One region of the Paenibacillus hamazuiensis genome, then DNA from elsewhere that is predicted to be linked to it. Evidence: riboswitches for the same ligand, from Rfam matches in the RefSeq annotation. Region 1 holds a riboswitch; each other region holds the start of a gene.

Evidence for each region. Region 1 has a riboswitch for cyclic di-GMP ahead of MYS68_RS10775 (thiamine pyrophosphate-dependent dehydrogenase E1 component subunit alpha). Riboswitches for the same ligand answer to the same signal wherever they lie in the genome.
Region 2: linked by a shared signal. The riboswitch ahead of MYS68_RS23875 (chemotaxis protein CheX) and the one ahead of MYS68_RS10775 (thiamine pyrophosphate-dependent dehydrogenase E1 component subunit alpha) in region 1 are both predicted to bind cyclic di-GMP.
Region 3: linked by a shared signal. The riboswitch ahead of MYS68_RS30230 (PilZ domain-containing protein) and the one ahead of MYS68_RS10775 (thiamine pyrophosphate-dependent dehydrogenase E1 component subunit alpha) in region 1 are both predicted to bind cyclic di-GMP.
Region 4: linked by a shared signal. The riboswitch ahead of MYS68_RS12490 (GTP cyclohydrolase II) and the one ahead of MYS68_RS10775 (thiamine pyrophosphate-dependent dehydrogenase E1 component subunit alpha) in region 1 are both predicted to bind cyclic di-GMP.

What each region holds. Positions count from the first base shown of each region.
Region 1 covers NZ_JALRMO010000001.1:2,441,219-2,444,407, reverse strand. Annotated here, with positions in the region: gene MYS68_RS10780 (MFS transporter) at 1-128, opposite strand, end outside; gene MYS68_RS10775 (thiamine pyrophosphate-dependent dehydrogenase E1 component subunit alpha) at 228-1,232, opposite strand; cyclic di-GMP riboswitch class I at 1,364-1,456, opposite strand; gene MYS68_RS10770 (S-layer homology domain-containing protein) at 1,783-3,189, opposite strand.
Region 2 covers NZ_JALRMO010000001.1:5,500,776-5,503,964, reverse strand. Annotated here, with positions in the region: gene MYS68_RS23885 (ATP-dependent DNA ligase) at 1-578, shown strand, start outside; gene MYS68_RS23880 (YqjF family protein) at 499-1,179, opposite strand; cyclic di-GMP riboswitch class I at 1,363-1,446, shown strand; gene MYS68_RS23875 (chemotaxis protein CheX) at 1,536-1,982, shown strand; gene MYS68_RS23870 (alpha/beta-type small acid-soluble spore protein) at 2,081-2,368, shown strand; gene MYS68_RS23865 (hypothetical protein) at 2,447-2,662, opposite strand; gene MYS68_RS23860 (polysaccharide deacetylase family protein) at 2,690-3,189, opposite strand, start outside.
Region 3 covers NZ_JALRMO010000001.1:6,897,509-6,900,697, forward strand. Annotated here, with positions in the region: tRNA gene MYS68_RS30220 (tRNA-Arg) at 30-106, opposite strand; gene tadA (tRNA adenosine(34) deaminase TadA) at 192-719, opposite strand; cyclic di-GMP riboswitch class I at 912-1,003, shown strand; gene MYS68_RS30230 (PilZ domain-containing protein) at 1,112-1,825, shown strand; gene ychF (redox-regulated ATPase YchF) at 1,978-3,078, shown strand; gene prfA (peptide chain release factor 1) at 3,127-3,189, shown strand, end outside.
Region 4 covers NZ_JALRMO010000001.1:2,852,306-2,855,494, reverse strand. Annotated here, with positions in the region: gene MYS68_RS12500 (hypothetical protein) at 1-102, shown strand, start outside; gene MYS68_RS12495 (aminoglycoside phosphotransferase family protein) at 228-1,091, shown strand; cyclic di-GMP riboswitch class I at 1,182-1,277, shown strand; gene MYS68_RS12490 (GTP cyclohydrolase II) at 1,500-2,255, shown strand; gene MYS68_RS38835 (zinc ribbon domain-containing protein) at 2,277-2,648, shown strand; gene MYS68_RS12480 (extracellular solute-binding protein) at 2,764-3,189, shown strand, end outside.

The DNA of each region.
Region 1 (3,189 bases):
ATCGGAAAAAGCGCCGAAACGGTCGACTGCATCGTGTCATTCAATAAATGCACGATACTGATGGCGATCAGAATCGGGAAAGCGGTCGGCGCTACAGCAGGTACCGATTTCGATTGAATGATAGACATAAATTCACCCCTCTCCACAGGAATTCTACATTGTCAGCAGAACAAAATTTAGACAATTCGTTCAACTCCTTCCTTCAATGACGGACATATTCCGTCCTCCTATTCTGCATAAACATGGTCCAGGGTGCTTTCTGGGATAGGATTTGGGGCATGTTCGGCATAATCCAAGGCCTCATCGACTTCTTTCACGATTTGGTCAAGCATTTTGTTCTCAGTTCGTTCATCCAGTAATCCGATTTCCTTCAGATAATACTTAAAGATGATAAGTGAATCTTGCTTCTTGATCTCTTCCACTTCTTCACAAGAATGATAAGTCCGATCGTCGTCTTCGCTTGTATGAGGAGCCAAACGGTGATGGACTGCCTCGATTAGCGTTGGTCCTTCGCCGCATCTGGCTCTGTCGACCGCATTTTTCGTAACCTTGTATACTTCCAGGGGATCATTTCCGTTCACACGGAATACGGGAAATCCATACCCTGTCACCCTATCGGCGATACTTTCACTTGTCACTTGCTTCGAATAAGGATGTGAAATGGCATTTTTGTTATTCTCGCAGAAGAAAATGACCGGCAGCTTGTGCATACCTGCAAAGTTGACTACCTCGTGAAATTCACCTTGATTGCAAGCCCCCTCTCCTAAAGCGGTTAATGCAACGAAATTTTCACCCTGCAAACGCCCTGTTAATGCCATACGAGCAGCGTACGGGGCGACGACATTGGAGGTTGTAAGCTTATGATATTTTCTGCTGCCGTAACTTCCGGGCATTTGCCTGCCGCCACTATTCGGATCACCGGCCCTTGCGAACGCTTCCAACAATAATTCCCTGGCTGTCATTCCGAAAACAATGGCCATCCCCATATCCCGATAATAAGGACACAAATAATCTTTCCTGCTATCCAGCGCATACGCAGCTCCAACCTGTGCCGCTTCATGGCCCTGGCACGATACTGGAAATTGGATTTTTCCCGCCCGATGAAGAAGCCACATCTGCTCGTCGACTTTTCGCGCTAACATCATATCACGGTACATGTAAAGAACCTGCTGATCTGATAAACCCAGTGAACGATGTCGACTCGCAATCTCCAGGCTTACATCATTTCTCATCATGACTGAGTCCTCCTCCCCATTAATAAACCCCAATGCTTCGGTCTACCGAAGGAAACGCTTTTTGGGAATGCCAAATAACCTCCTATCTTATCGGAATAAATATGAATAAGACGGAGGTTTCCGTCGTATTCGGCAACTGGCTGGCATCATGGAATATTTGTTCCACCTTAGCCCCTGTAGCTTTGCGTCCCCGTTTTTCAACTGGTTTGCCATTGTCGTACGGTTTATTTAATTGTCGATTTCTACATTTTAGCACTACATCTAAAATCTACTCTTTTCTTTCGTGAAAATCGATAGGCACTAAGACCTGAAATAATTAATGGATAATTTATTTAATTCGCCAGATTACGACAACTTTATTTCTCAGAGCATGACTGAAAAGTTGGTGCTGAGTGTGTATGAGCCTCCCCATAAAGTCACTTAAAATATAAAGTTGTAAACAGTTATGCTGTCTTTCAACCCTAAAAATAAAAACATCTGCCCAACATATTCGTGGACAGATGTCATGATTAGAATTCGACATGTAATTTATTCGAAGAATTACGTTTTACTTACTACTTGGGAATCTTTCTACCACTGCTTTTACATTGTTGACGATTTCAGCTGCATCCGTTTGGGACAATTCATCCTTTGGTTTAAACAGGTTTTCATCAGATAATTTAACGATTCCCAAAGAAGCCGCTAATTGAACGTAACTCTTATTCGAACTATCCACTTTATCCAAATCTTTGATGTCGATTACTACCGGCTTAATCATAGGCAGCTTTCCACTCGACTTGAGCGTTTGAACGAGCAAGCTTACGAACGATTCGCGAGTCATTATCGCATTTGGATCAACTTTAATTGCAATATCTGAGCCAGCAAGATCGAGAGCTTTCGAAATCAATTGCGCCCCTTCCCCGTAAGAAACGGCAACGGATGGCTTCTGATGAGCCTTAAGATATTCGGAAGCTTTCCCGATAATTTCGGTGGCGACAGTTCGTGTTAATTCGCCTTTCGGATTTATTGTTCCTTCGTCGGAAAGATTAATGAAGCCTAACACGATGGCCAATTGAACGGATCCCGAATATTCGACGTCGATTTGGTCATTATCCTTGATGTCAATCGGTTGAATGTTAATCATCGGCAGTTTCCCGCTTGTTTTGAGCGTTTGCATGAGCAGGTTAATAAACGACTCGCGGGTCATTTTCGCATCAGGATCGATTTTTATTTGGATGTCGGTGCCATCTTTGCCCAGCAGCTCCGCAATGAGTTTCACTCCTTGGGAGGCAGTCATGATCTCCGACGCGGAATTGTTGGAATGAGCTTTCAAATACTGAATGGCATTGAAGATTTCTTCAGCTGCTTGTTCGCGGGTCATAATTTGTTTCGGATTGAATGTACCGTCTGCATTCAACTTGACAATGCCATAGGAAAGGGCTCTCTGGATGGAGCCCGAATACTCTTCGCTCACTTGGTCTTTGTCTTTCATGTCGACTAAGACCGGCTTAATCATCGGTAAATGACCTATTCTCTCTATTGCCCGAATGAGTTGATGTGTGAATTCTTCTTTATTTTTCGATTGGTTGGGATCGAGGGATTTCGGCAAGTCGAGATTGTGGACGGCGGCCGTTATGAATGAGGCTGCATACCAGGCCTTATCGTCCGCATTTGTGAAATAGTCTGTTGCTTTCAGTTCTTTCTCGAATCTTACCGCATCAAGGTTCAATCCGAGTGTGGATACAAAGAGTTGAACGCTTTGAGCTTCAGTAAGGGGCGCATTTGGCGCGAACAGACCTGGTGCAACTCCTGAGATAATACCGCTTTGTTGAAGAGAGATGATTTTATCTTTTGCTGCAACATTGGTTAAGTCGGTGAAATCCGTAGACGAAGCGGCGAAGCTGTGCCCAACAAAAGCAAGCGACATGACGGCTGTAGCAACTGTAAGATTGACCATTTTAAAAACTTTTTTCAT
Region 2 (3,189 bases), 3.1 Mb from region 1:
AAGTGGAAGGACTCCGCGTGATATTAACCCGAACGGAGATAGAGACCAGATTGTTATCGCATAAAAAATATGAAGTCACTCGATTGTTCCCGGAACTTCACTGCGTCCCCGTTGAAGGGAATGTCATCCTGGATGGGGTCGTGTGCCGTATAGACCCGGAAAGCGGCTTTTATGACGGTGCTCCAGTTGCGGAAAGAATGCGCTTTAGCAAAAGAAAGCAGATAGAGGCGGCAGTCCGCAACTGTCCTGTGATCTTTACCGTTTTCGATGTTCTTTCCTATAAAGACAGGGATTTACGAAAGCTGCCGCTTATGAAAAGAAAATCGATTTTGGAGTCGATTTTAACGGAAAATGAATTTTTTCAAAAAATATCTTATATCGAGAACGAAAGAGATCTGGTTTATAGCGCTATGTTTAACCGCGAACCGGAAGGCTTGATCGCTAAAAGAAAAGACAGCAGGTATGTAGGAAGAAGGTCCCACGATTGGGTGCATTTGATCAGCCCGGAGACAAAGGCCAAATCCATACTTCCAGTCGTTTTGAAAAATGAAGATGAGGTTTTTGACCCGACGGCTTGATCGATTGAGCTGTCATCATGGTATTCAGTCCGATATCGGCTTCTGCCTGCTGCAGCGGCCACGGCAGGTGAAGTATATCCCCCCGCACAACTTCCCTCTTACGATTTGTCGTATACAGACAGTATCGCTCGGTAAGCCAATATTCCCATGATCCCTGCGAGGCATAAAAAACGGGAGAAACAGGTTTATATCGTCCTTCGAATGCAACCGGAGTTTCGGTTGTATTTTTTCTGCGGCTTCGGTAACGGATGATTCCGTCCTCATTTGTGCATTCCATTTCTGCATAGAAATACGGAAGATGAAAAAACGTTTTGGCAGTCTGCACTGCCAGCCGGTTGGCCGCGTCGAGGCTGAAAAAATAAACACCCGGTTTACCGTTTACGGTAACGTAGGTTCTTACGTTGATTTCGGGAAAACGATCGGTAAACGGGATAGGAGGCAGGCCTCGCAGCCGTATACCGCTCATCCTGAAAGGCACGACGCCGATCCAGGCGAAGCCGTCGAACGTATCGAGCGTCATTCCGGAAGGAATCATTTCACGGATTTCCTGAGGGCGGACCGGCCAGTGTGCAAACAGAAGGTCGTGCCAAATTTGCTTCATGATCCAGGACGATTCAGGGACGGGCCACGGACGGTGGGCTTGAGAAACGGGCAGCTTCAATGTAAGGACAACTCCTTAAGACTTATTTTTATCGATTCCATGAAATTTTGTCCAATTTGTTAGTGCCTAATTTCGACTGATATGGTAAAATAGTAGTACAACTCACGACTCACAGGCAAGTCAAATCCGAAACGGCAAACCTATTGAAAAATAGGGACGCAAAGCTTCAGGCCTAAAGGAGAATCCAATGGCGGCTGAGTTACCGAAATTTGTGTTTTCTATTCCTGAGAGTGTATTCAGAAATAGCGACCACCCGTTTCGGGTGGTTTTTTTTGCATAAAACGGAGGGATTTCTGATGCAAGCGGCTTATATTAATCCTTTTCTCGCTTCGTCGGTGATGGTTATCGAGCAGCTTATCAACGTAAAGCCGACTGTCGGCGAATTGAAGATTTTGGATGTCTCCATGGGGGGCGATCACATCTGGCTGAAAATAGGTTTAATCGGACAGATGAAGGGAGACATAATTTTTGGCTTCCCGGAGCAGGTTGCGCTGAAGATCGTGTCCGGAATGATGGGCGGCTTTCAAGTGACGCAGTTCGACGAGCTCAGTCAAAGCGCCATAGGCGAGCTGGGCAATATGATCAGCGGAAATGCCAGCACGATGCTCTACAATGAAGGCATCGAGATTGACATTACGCCTCCTAACCTGATTCAAGGTGAGATGACCGGAGTGAAAAAAGCATTTTCGATTCCTCTCAATTTGCCGGATATCGGCGGATTTCATATTTACGTCATGGCCTAGTACATAGATCGTTCGGTTGAGGTTAACCTATGGAATAAGCACGGCTGAGGGATGAACTTCATCTGTGCTTATAAGCTGGTTATAGGAGGTTAACCGTAATGGCTCGAAGAAGGAGCAATCGACGACTCGTCGTACCCGGCGCGGAGCATGGTGTTGACCAGTTCAAAGCACAAGTGATGAAACAGAAAGGTTATCAGACTTCGCCGGACCGGCCCGATCAGGTCAAATATGAGGTGGCACGAACGCTTGGCATACCGCTGGAGCCGGGGAATAACGGAAACCTGACCACAGAGCAGGCGGGAAAAATCGGCGGTCAGATCGGCGGTACGATGGTACGGGAAATGATTAAGATGGCCCAGCAGCATTTGGCCGGACCAAGACGTTAATGGAAAAGGAGCTCAGGGCCGCACATCTGCGGCATTGGCTCCTTTTTGCTTGCTTTGCTTACTCGTGGAGGCTGCGGCTTACTTCTCCTCTTCCTTTTCCTCCTGGTCTTCCTGATCGCTTTGATCGGCATTGATAATGACCGTGTATTGCATATTATCATGTTTAATGACTTGGGCCACTTCGATATAAGGAGTTCCGAGCTCCTGTTCGGCATCTTCGACCAGCTGCTGCAGCTTCTGGCTCAGGCTGGCGTTCCAATCCAAGGTGACGTCCACAAAATATTGTTGAATCATGGTTGTAAGTATACTCCTTTCGCGAAATCACTTCTGTTTCGATTCATGCAGCAGCTCGGGCAGCGTGACAAGCTCCAGACCTTTGGCCCGCAGCTGCTCGATGATGCCGGGCAGCGCCTGCACGGTTCCGGATAAATCCTGGCCGTCGCCTCCGCCCGAATGCTGAAGGATGATAGCTCCGGCCCGGGCATCCTTCATGACGTTATAGGTGACTTGCTGTGCATTCAATTGCCGCCAATCCTGAGAGTCAACATTCCAGTTGACGACAAGCATACGCTCAGCCGCCGCCCATTTCAGCTGGCTTTCGCTGATTTCTCCATAAGGGGGGCGCAAAAATCGCGGACTGTATCCTGTCAACCTTTTAATAATCGCGTCGGTTTTACGGATTTGCGATTTATATTTTTCATCGGGCAGCTTGGGGAGCAGCGCATGATCATAAGAATGATTGCCGATCACATGCCCTTCCCGAACCATTCGTTTCACCAGCTGAGGATGTTTTTCGGCCCGGGAGCCTACGATGAAAAACG
Region 3 (3,189 bases), 4.5 Mb from region 1:
AAGATTTGAAAAGCATATAGCGAGCTGCATGGCGCGCCCGATACGATTCGAACGTACGACCTGCAGTTTAGGAAACTGTCGCTCTATCCTGCTGAGCTACGGGCGCGCAGCGAAATTAATAATATCACATCATAAAGAGATTGTAAAGATCTTTTATGGGCGTTGGCACCATTTACATGCCGTCTGCGGAATCACGGGATGTTCTTCCCGCGAAGCCGGCGAAAAAATTGCGTCAGCATGGAGCTGCATTCTTCCTGCAAAATCCCGCTTATGACTTCCGTACGATGGTTGAACCTTTCCTCCTGCAGCAAATTCATAAGCGTTCCTGCGCAGCCGGCCTTCGGGTCCGGAGTTCCGTAAATCACTTGACTGATTCGGGATTGCACGATCGCGCCGGCACACATCGGGCAAGGCTCAAGCGTAACGTACAGCCTGCAATCCGTCAGCCGCCAGGCCTTAAGGTATTCGCTGGCTTCGCGAATCGCCAGCAGCTCTGCATGGGCAAGTGGGTCCGCGGCGGTTTCCCGCAAATTATGGCCGCGCCCGATGATTTGATCGTTCCAAACGATAACCGCGCCTATGGGCACCTCTTGTTTTTCTTCCGCCAAACGAGCTTCCTTTATAGCTTCCCTCATGTACATTTCATGTGTATGTATCTGCAAAACGGCACCTCTGGACGCATAGTGGATACGAAACGAACATGCATTCGTTGTTAACATGTTGTGGATAACCCTGTGGATAAACGGCGGATTATTCACATTTTATTGTAGGGGATTGTGGGTAGAATCTCAAGCAACGAAACTGTATCCGGTCATTATGAAAACAATGTAAATTGTTTGAAAACCTATTGAAAACGGATTTTTTTCTCGATATACTGAGTCTATATTCATAGGAACAATTACCTATATAGATACCGATAATAGCAAACTTGCCGAAAGGCAAGGACGCAAAGTCAAAGGGTCTAAGGTTCCAATTGAGGAGCGATGACAGCCTGGCTGCCGGGTTAACGTGTGCTGTATGCTCGTACTGTACATGAGGCGGTGCAAAGCTGTCTTCGGCGATTCCGGAGGCGGCTTTTTTCCTATATCGATAAGGAAGGGTGGTTTTGGTAATGAGGTCGATGCCTGCGTTCAGAAAAAAAGCCCAATTTGAGTTTGCCCCGGAAAAATATCAAAGTCCGGCTGGAATTTTGCTGAACAGCCGAACGGTGGTAGAGAAAAACGATTATGTGTCCACAGGAGTATTGTCGTACGCCGAAGGCGATATTCTTGAAGTTGAACTGAACAACTATAACGTATTCGAGCTTGGGGACAGCGTCAAATTAACCGTTTATTCGCCGGGCGGAATTTACATGTTCGGTTCGACCGTCGTTGCCAAAGACCATGGAGCCTTAATGTTCATCAATCCGCCGAGCAATCAGAAACGTTTTGCCGAAAAAAGGGACCATCCCCGCGTTCCGGTATCGCAGGAAGGCCGCATCCGCTCGCTGATTTCTCCCGAGCCGTCCGCTGGCGGTCTACATGAAGACATTATGCTGAATATTGAGAATATCAGTGTAAGCGGTCTTGGATTTACGGTGGGGCACGAGGTGCAATTGGACCCGCAGATGCGAATTGAAATCGAGATGGACCTCGGAATGCCGATTCCGTGCATTGCCGAAATTATCCGCAAGGAACCGTCTCAGGGCGGTGTTTATTATGGCGCCAAATACGTCGAATTAAGCGGGGACAAAGCGAATTCGCTCAGGGCATTTGTGCTGAAAAAGCAGGTGGAGACGCATTTCAGCAAGAAAAAGGAAGCTCAGGCCAAACGTATGTTCAAGTAACTTATTTGCAAGCTCCGCATACCGTTGATTCGGGTGGCGGGGCTTTTTTAACGCACCTGGAAAGGAAATGGATAGATTTATTGTGAAAAGAGAAGAGCAAATGTATAATAGTTGTGTTTGACGTTATTGAAACTTGAGGAGTTGTTAAATATATGGGGCTTTCATGTGGTATTGTCGGACTTCCCAACGTGGGCAAATCGACGTTGTTTAATGCGATTACGCAGGCGGGGGCGGAGTCGGCCAACTATCCTTTCTGTACGATAGATCCGAACGTAGGCGTCGTTGAGGTGCCGGACGAGCGGCTGCAAAAGCTGGCCGACATCGTCACGCCGAACCGCATCGTGCCGACGGCGTTCGAGTTTGTAGATATTGCCGGGCTCGTGAAGGGCGCAAGCAAGGGCGAGGGGCTTGGCAACAAATTTCTCGCGCACATCCGCGAGGTGGACGCCATCGTGCATGTGGTGCGGTGCTTCCAGGATGAGAATATCACGCACGTCTCCGGCAAGGTCGATCCGATCAGCGATATCGAGACGATCAATCTGGAGCTGATTTTGGCGGATATCGAATCCGTTGAAAAGCGTATTGAGCGTTCGCGGAAAAATATGAAGGGCGGCGACAAAAAATACGCTCAGGAAGTGGAATGTCTGGACCGTATCAAAGAGGCGCTCTATAACGACAAGCCGGCGCGCAGCGTCGAGTTGGACGACGAAGAGAAGCTGCTCCTCCGCGATCTGCATCTGATCACGATGAAGCCGGTGCTGTATGCGGCGAACGTCAGCGAAGCGGAAGTGGCGAATGCGGACGGTAATCCGTATGTGCAGAAGGTGCGCGAATACGCGGCGCAGGAAGGCGCCGAGGTCGTTCCGATCAGCGCCAAGGTGGAGGCGGAAATCGCCGAGCTGGAAGGCGAAGACAAGGAGATGTTCCTGGAGGAGCTCGGCATTCAGGAATCCGGCCTCAACCGGCTCATCCGCGCGGCATACAAGCTGCTCGGATTGTACACGTATTTTACGGCCGGAGTACAGGAAGTGCGCGCTTGGACGATCCGCAAAGGCATGAAAGCTCCTCAGGCGGCAGGCGTCATCCATACCGATTTCGAACGCGGCTTTATCCGTGCGGAAGTGGTCGGCTACGAGGATCTGGTCGGAAGCGGTTCGATGAACGCGGCCAAAGAAAAAGGTTTGCTCCGTCTGGAAGGCAAGGAATACGTCGTGCAGGACGGAGATGTCATGCACTTCCGTTTTAACGTTTAACGGATCATGTATAATATATATAGAATGAGCAACAGGAGGTGAATCCACATGTTGGATAAATTGCAGGCATTGGCCGACCGATATGAAAAGCTGAGCGAACTTCTGTGCGAT
Region 4 (3,189 bases), 410 kb from region 1:
GAAATGTACGATCTTAAGCTAAAGCTGGAAATTATTAATGCCTGTAAAAATAAGCCTTCCGCTTCAAAATTACCGGAAGATTATGACGTTTTTCAATTATGATTTTTGGACTGAGCAGCATCGATTACAAACTAAGGAAAAAACTTCAAAACGACGAAAGAATCATAGAAAGACTAGACATTCTAATCAATGATAGCAGAAGGAAAGATTGAGGTGGATTTTGTGCCATGAACCCGATCAGCGGCATCCGTTGGAAAGAAAAAAGCCGGGTTGTTGATGTGCTGCTCTCGTCAAGCGACTCAATTGAAGCAATCCCTTTGGCTCCCGGCCTCGAGGCTGAAGTGACAAGAATTCGTCTAAAAGGAGCCGACTATGTGCTCAAAGTATGGAACCGGTCATCGAAGCCCAGTATCGAGAATCAGTACAAGCTGCTGCAGGCATTATTTGACCGGGGGTTATCGGTATCGGAACCTTTGGGGTGGGGACTGGATAACAATAATAACCAGGTATTGTTAACAAGTTTTGACGGCGAACCAGTAAGGAAAGTGAACAAGTCGTTATTTGCTCAAATTGCGAAAATATTGACCGGCATTCACAAGTTCCCGCTTGAAGATTTGGACGAAAGCATCGTTCGAAAATACGACTTTGTAACTTATTTTTATCCGCGAGTGGAAGAACATAAAGATATACATCCCTTGCTCCTTCAACTCGTTAAGCAAAGCCAAATGAAACAGGATAAATTGATTCATGGAGATTTTAATTTAGGCAATATTTTGGAAACCGCAGGAAGGTATACCGTAATTGACTGGACGAATGGACAAATGGGCGATCCGAGGTACGATCTGGCTTGGTCGATCGTTTTGATCACCGTGTTTGTGAGTGAAAGAAACGGCTCGATTTACCGTTCGGCCCTGTTGGCGGCAACTCGATATGAAGCGGATGAACTGGAATTATTCGAAGCAATGGCTTGTCTGAGATGGGTCTTGCTGCACAGAATGTTTAATCTGATCAAAGGAAAAGAAACCGCGGCAAGAGTAAGAAACATGTTGAAAAAAAACATCTACTTGAATGAAAGCTTTCTTGGATTGTGACTCTGGCTTCCAAGTAAATATTGGATGAATTTTGGGGATGACCCTTGTAATTTCAGGTATTGTAGTTTATATTTAGTTTGTGTTTTGGAGAAATCGAACAGGCAAAGCTAGTGAAAATTAGCGACGCAAAGCTACAGGGGCTAAGGGATTGCAGGTGCTGCAGTCCGATGCCAGCCAGTTGCCGTATCGTTTGGAGAATCCCGGAAGGACCGTCTCTGCGGTCTCTTCGTGATGTTTTATATCTCCATCCCTGTCGTCGGCAACGATGGCGGGGATTTTTTTGTCGCAAATATCGTTGATCGCAAAGTTTTTTTGTTTTAAGAGCATGGGTCAGCACATAGTGAAACGGGTCCGTCACGATTTTGCGGAAGCAAACAGCAGCCATCTTATACAAGGAGCGGAACGTTGATGCAAACAAGCCTAGTCAGAGAAATGCTGGCGGACAAGATGACCATTTTAACGCAGCCGGGAGCTTCGGATATCGCTTTGGTCGGTCCGGTTCAGCTTCCCGTTCAGCTCGAAGATAGGGAAATCACCTTTCAATGGTACACTTGGTTAAACACGGAAAAAACCGATGTGCAAAAGGAAGACCTGCTCGACATGCTGCCGAAGGCGGAGCTTGCTTCATTTCAGCAATCCTCCGTGCTTGTTTTCGGAGATTTCTCCCATTCGCAGCAGGCGCTTGTCCGGATGCACAGCATTTGCCATACGGGGGACATTTTCGGGAGCAAGCGCTGCGACTGCGGTTACCAGCTGCAGCGCGCCCTGCGTATGATCGCGGACAATGGCAGCGGCGCTCTTTTTTATTTAGCCGACCACGAGGGACGCGGAATCGGGCTTTTTGCCAAATCACTGGCATACTTGCTGCAGGAAGAAGGCTTCGATACAGTGGAAGCGAATCACGGTCTCGGCTTTGCGGACGATCAACGTTCTTATGACGAAGCCATCCGCGTGCTTCGGGGGTTACGTTCAAAGCCGGTCACTTTGATCACAAACAATCCGAAAAAATTGGAATCGCTGCGGGAGCAGGGCTTGTCGACCGATCGTCATATTTCGATATGGGGCAGTATATCCAAGCATAACGTTCGCTATTTGGCGACGAAAATCGCAAAATCCGGCCATTTAACCACCGGAATGATGATTCAAAATATCGAGCGAGGATAATCCAAAACGGAGGGACGGCTTATGATTCAATGCCCGTGGTTCTCTTGCGAAGTCGAACTCGTCGATAATATTTGTCCGGAGTGCAAACACGAGGTTTTGCCCGAACATGTTCAACCAAAAACGAATTCTGTCGATCAGGCAATTATGCATGCCAGCATCGAAGAAATCATCATGAACAAGTTCCGGTGCTCGAAATGCAACCACAATGAATGTTTAACCAAAGAAGTTTCCATGAGCGGAACAGGGTTGAGCAAAATTTTTGATATTGAGTATAACCATTTTTTATTTGTGTCTTGTACGAATTGCGGTTTTGTCGAGGTGTATAATCCCGATGTGCTGAGAGGACATACATCGGGAAGGTTGGGAACGATCATGGACCTTTTATTCGGATGATAGGCGAGGAAATGAAGAATAGACAACAATTTCTTAATATCCGCTAACGAAACCGCCGCCCTCCCTTGGTACAATATGTTGAAAGCGCTTTTACGAAGAAGGGGAGGGAAATGTCATGTCATGGCGGAAGACGGTTTCTTGGTCGCTGTCCGTCGCTGCTGCGGTTTCTTTGGCCGGCTGCGGGGGTGGAGGCGGCGTTTCTCAAGGGGATCAGGGGGTGAAGTCGGGGGATGTGAAGGATTTGGCTTCAAGCAACGAGCCTGTCACAATCACCTTTTACCGTCCGAATAATGCGACAACCGAAGACGAATTCAACAAGTTGATGGGCGATGCGATAAAAGCGAAGTTTCCTAACGTTACGCCGAAGTTTATTCCTTACGATAAAAACGTCGGGATCGACGGTGTGATAACATCGGGCAATGATATCGATATTATGCTGCTGTCCATCGCCTTTTTGCCGCAATTTCCGAACTACAAGCTTCAAATGGACCACACCGATCTGATCAAAAAATACAACTTCGATTTGAACCGGCTGGAACCG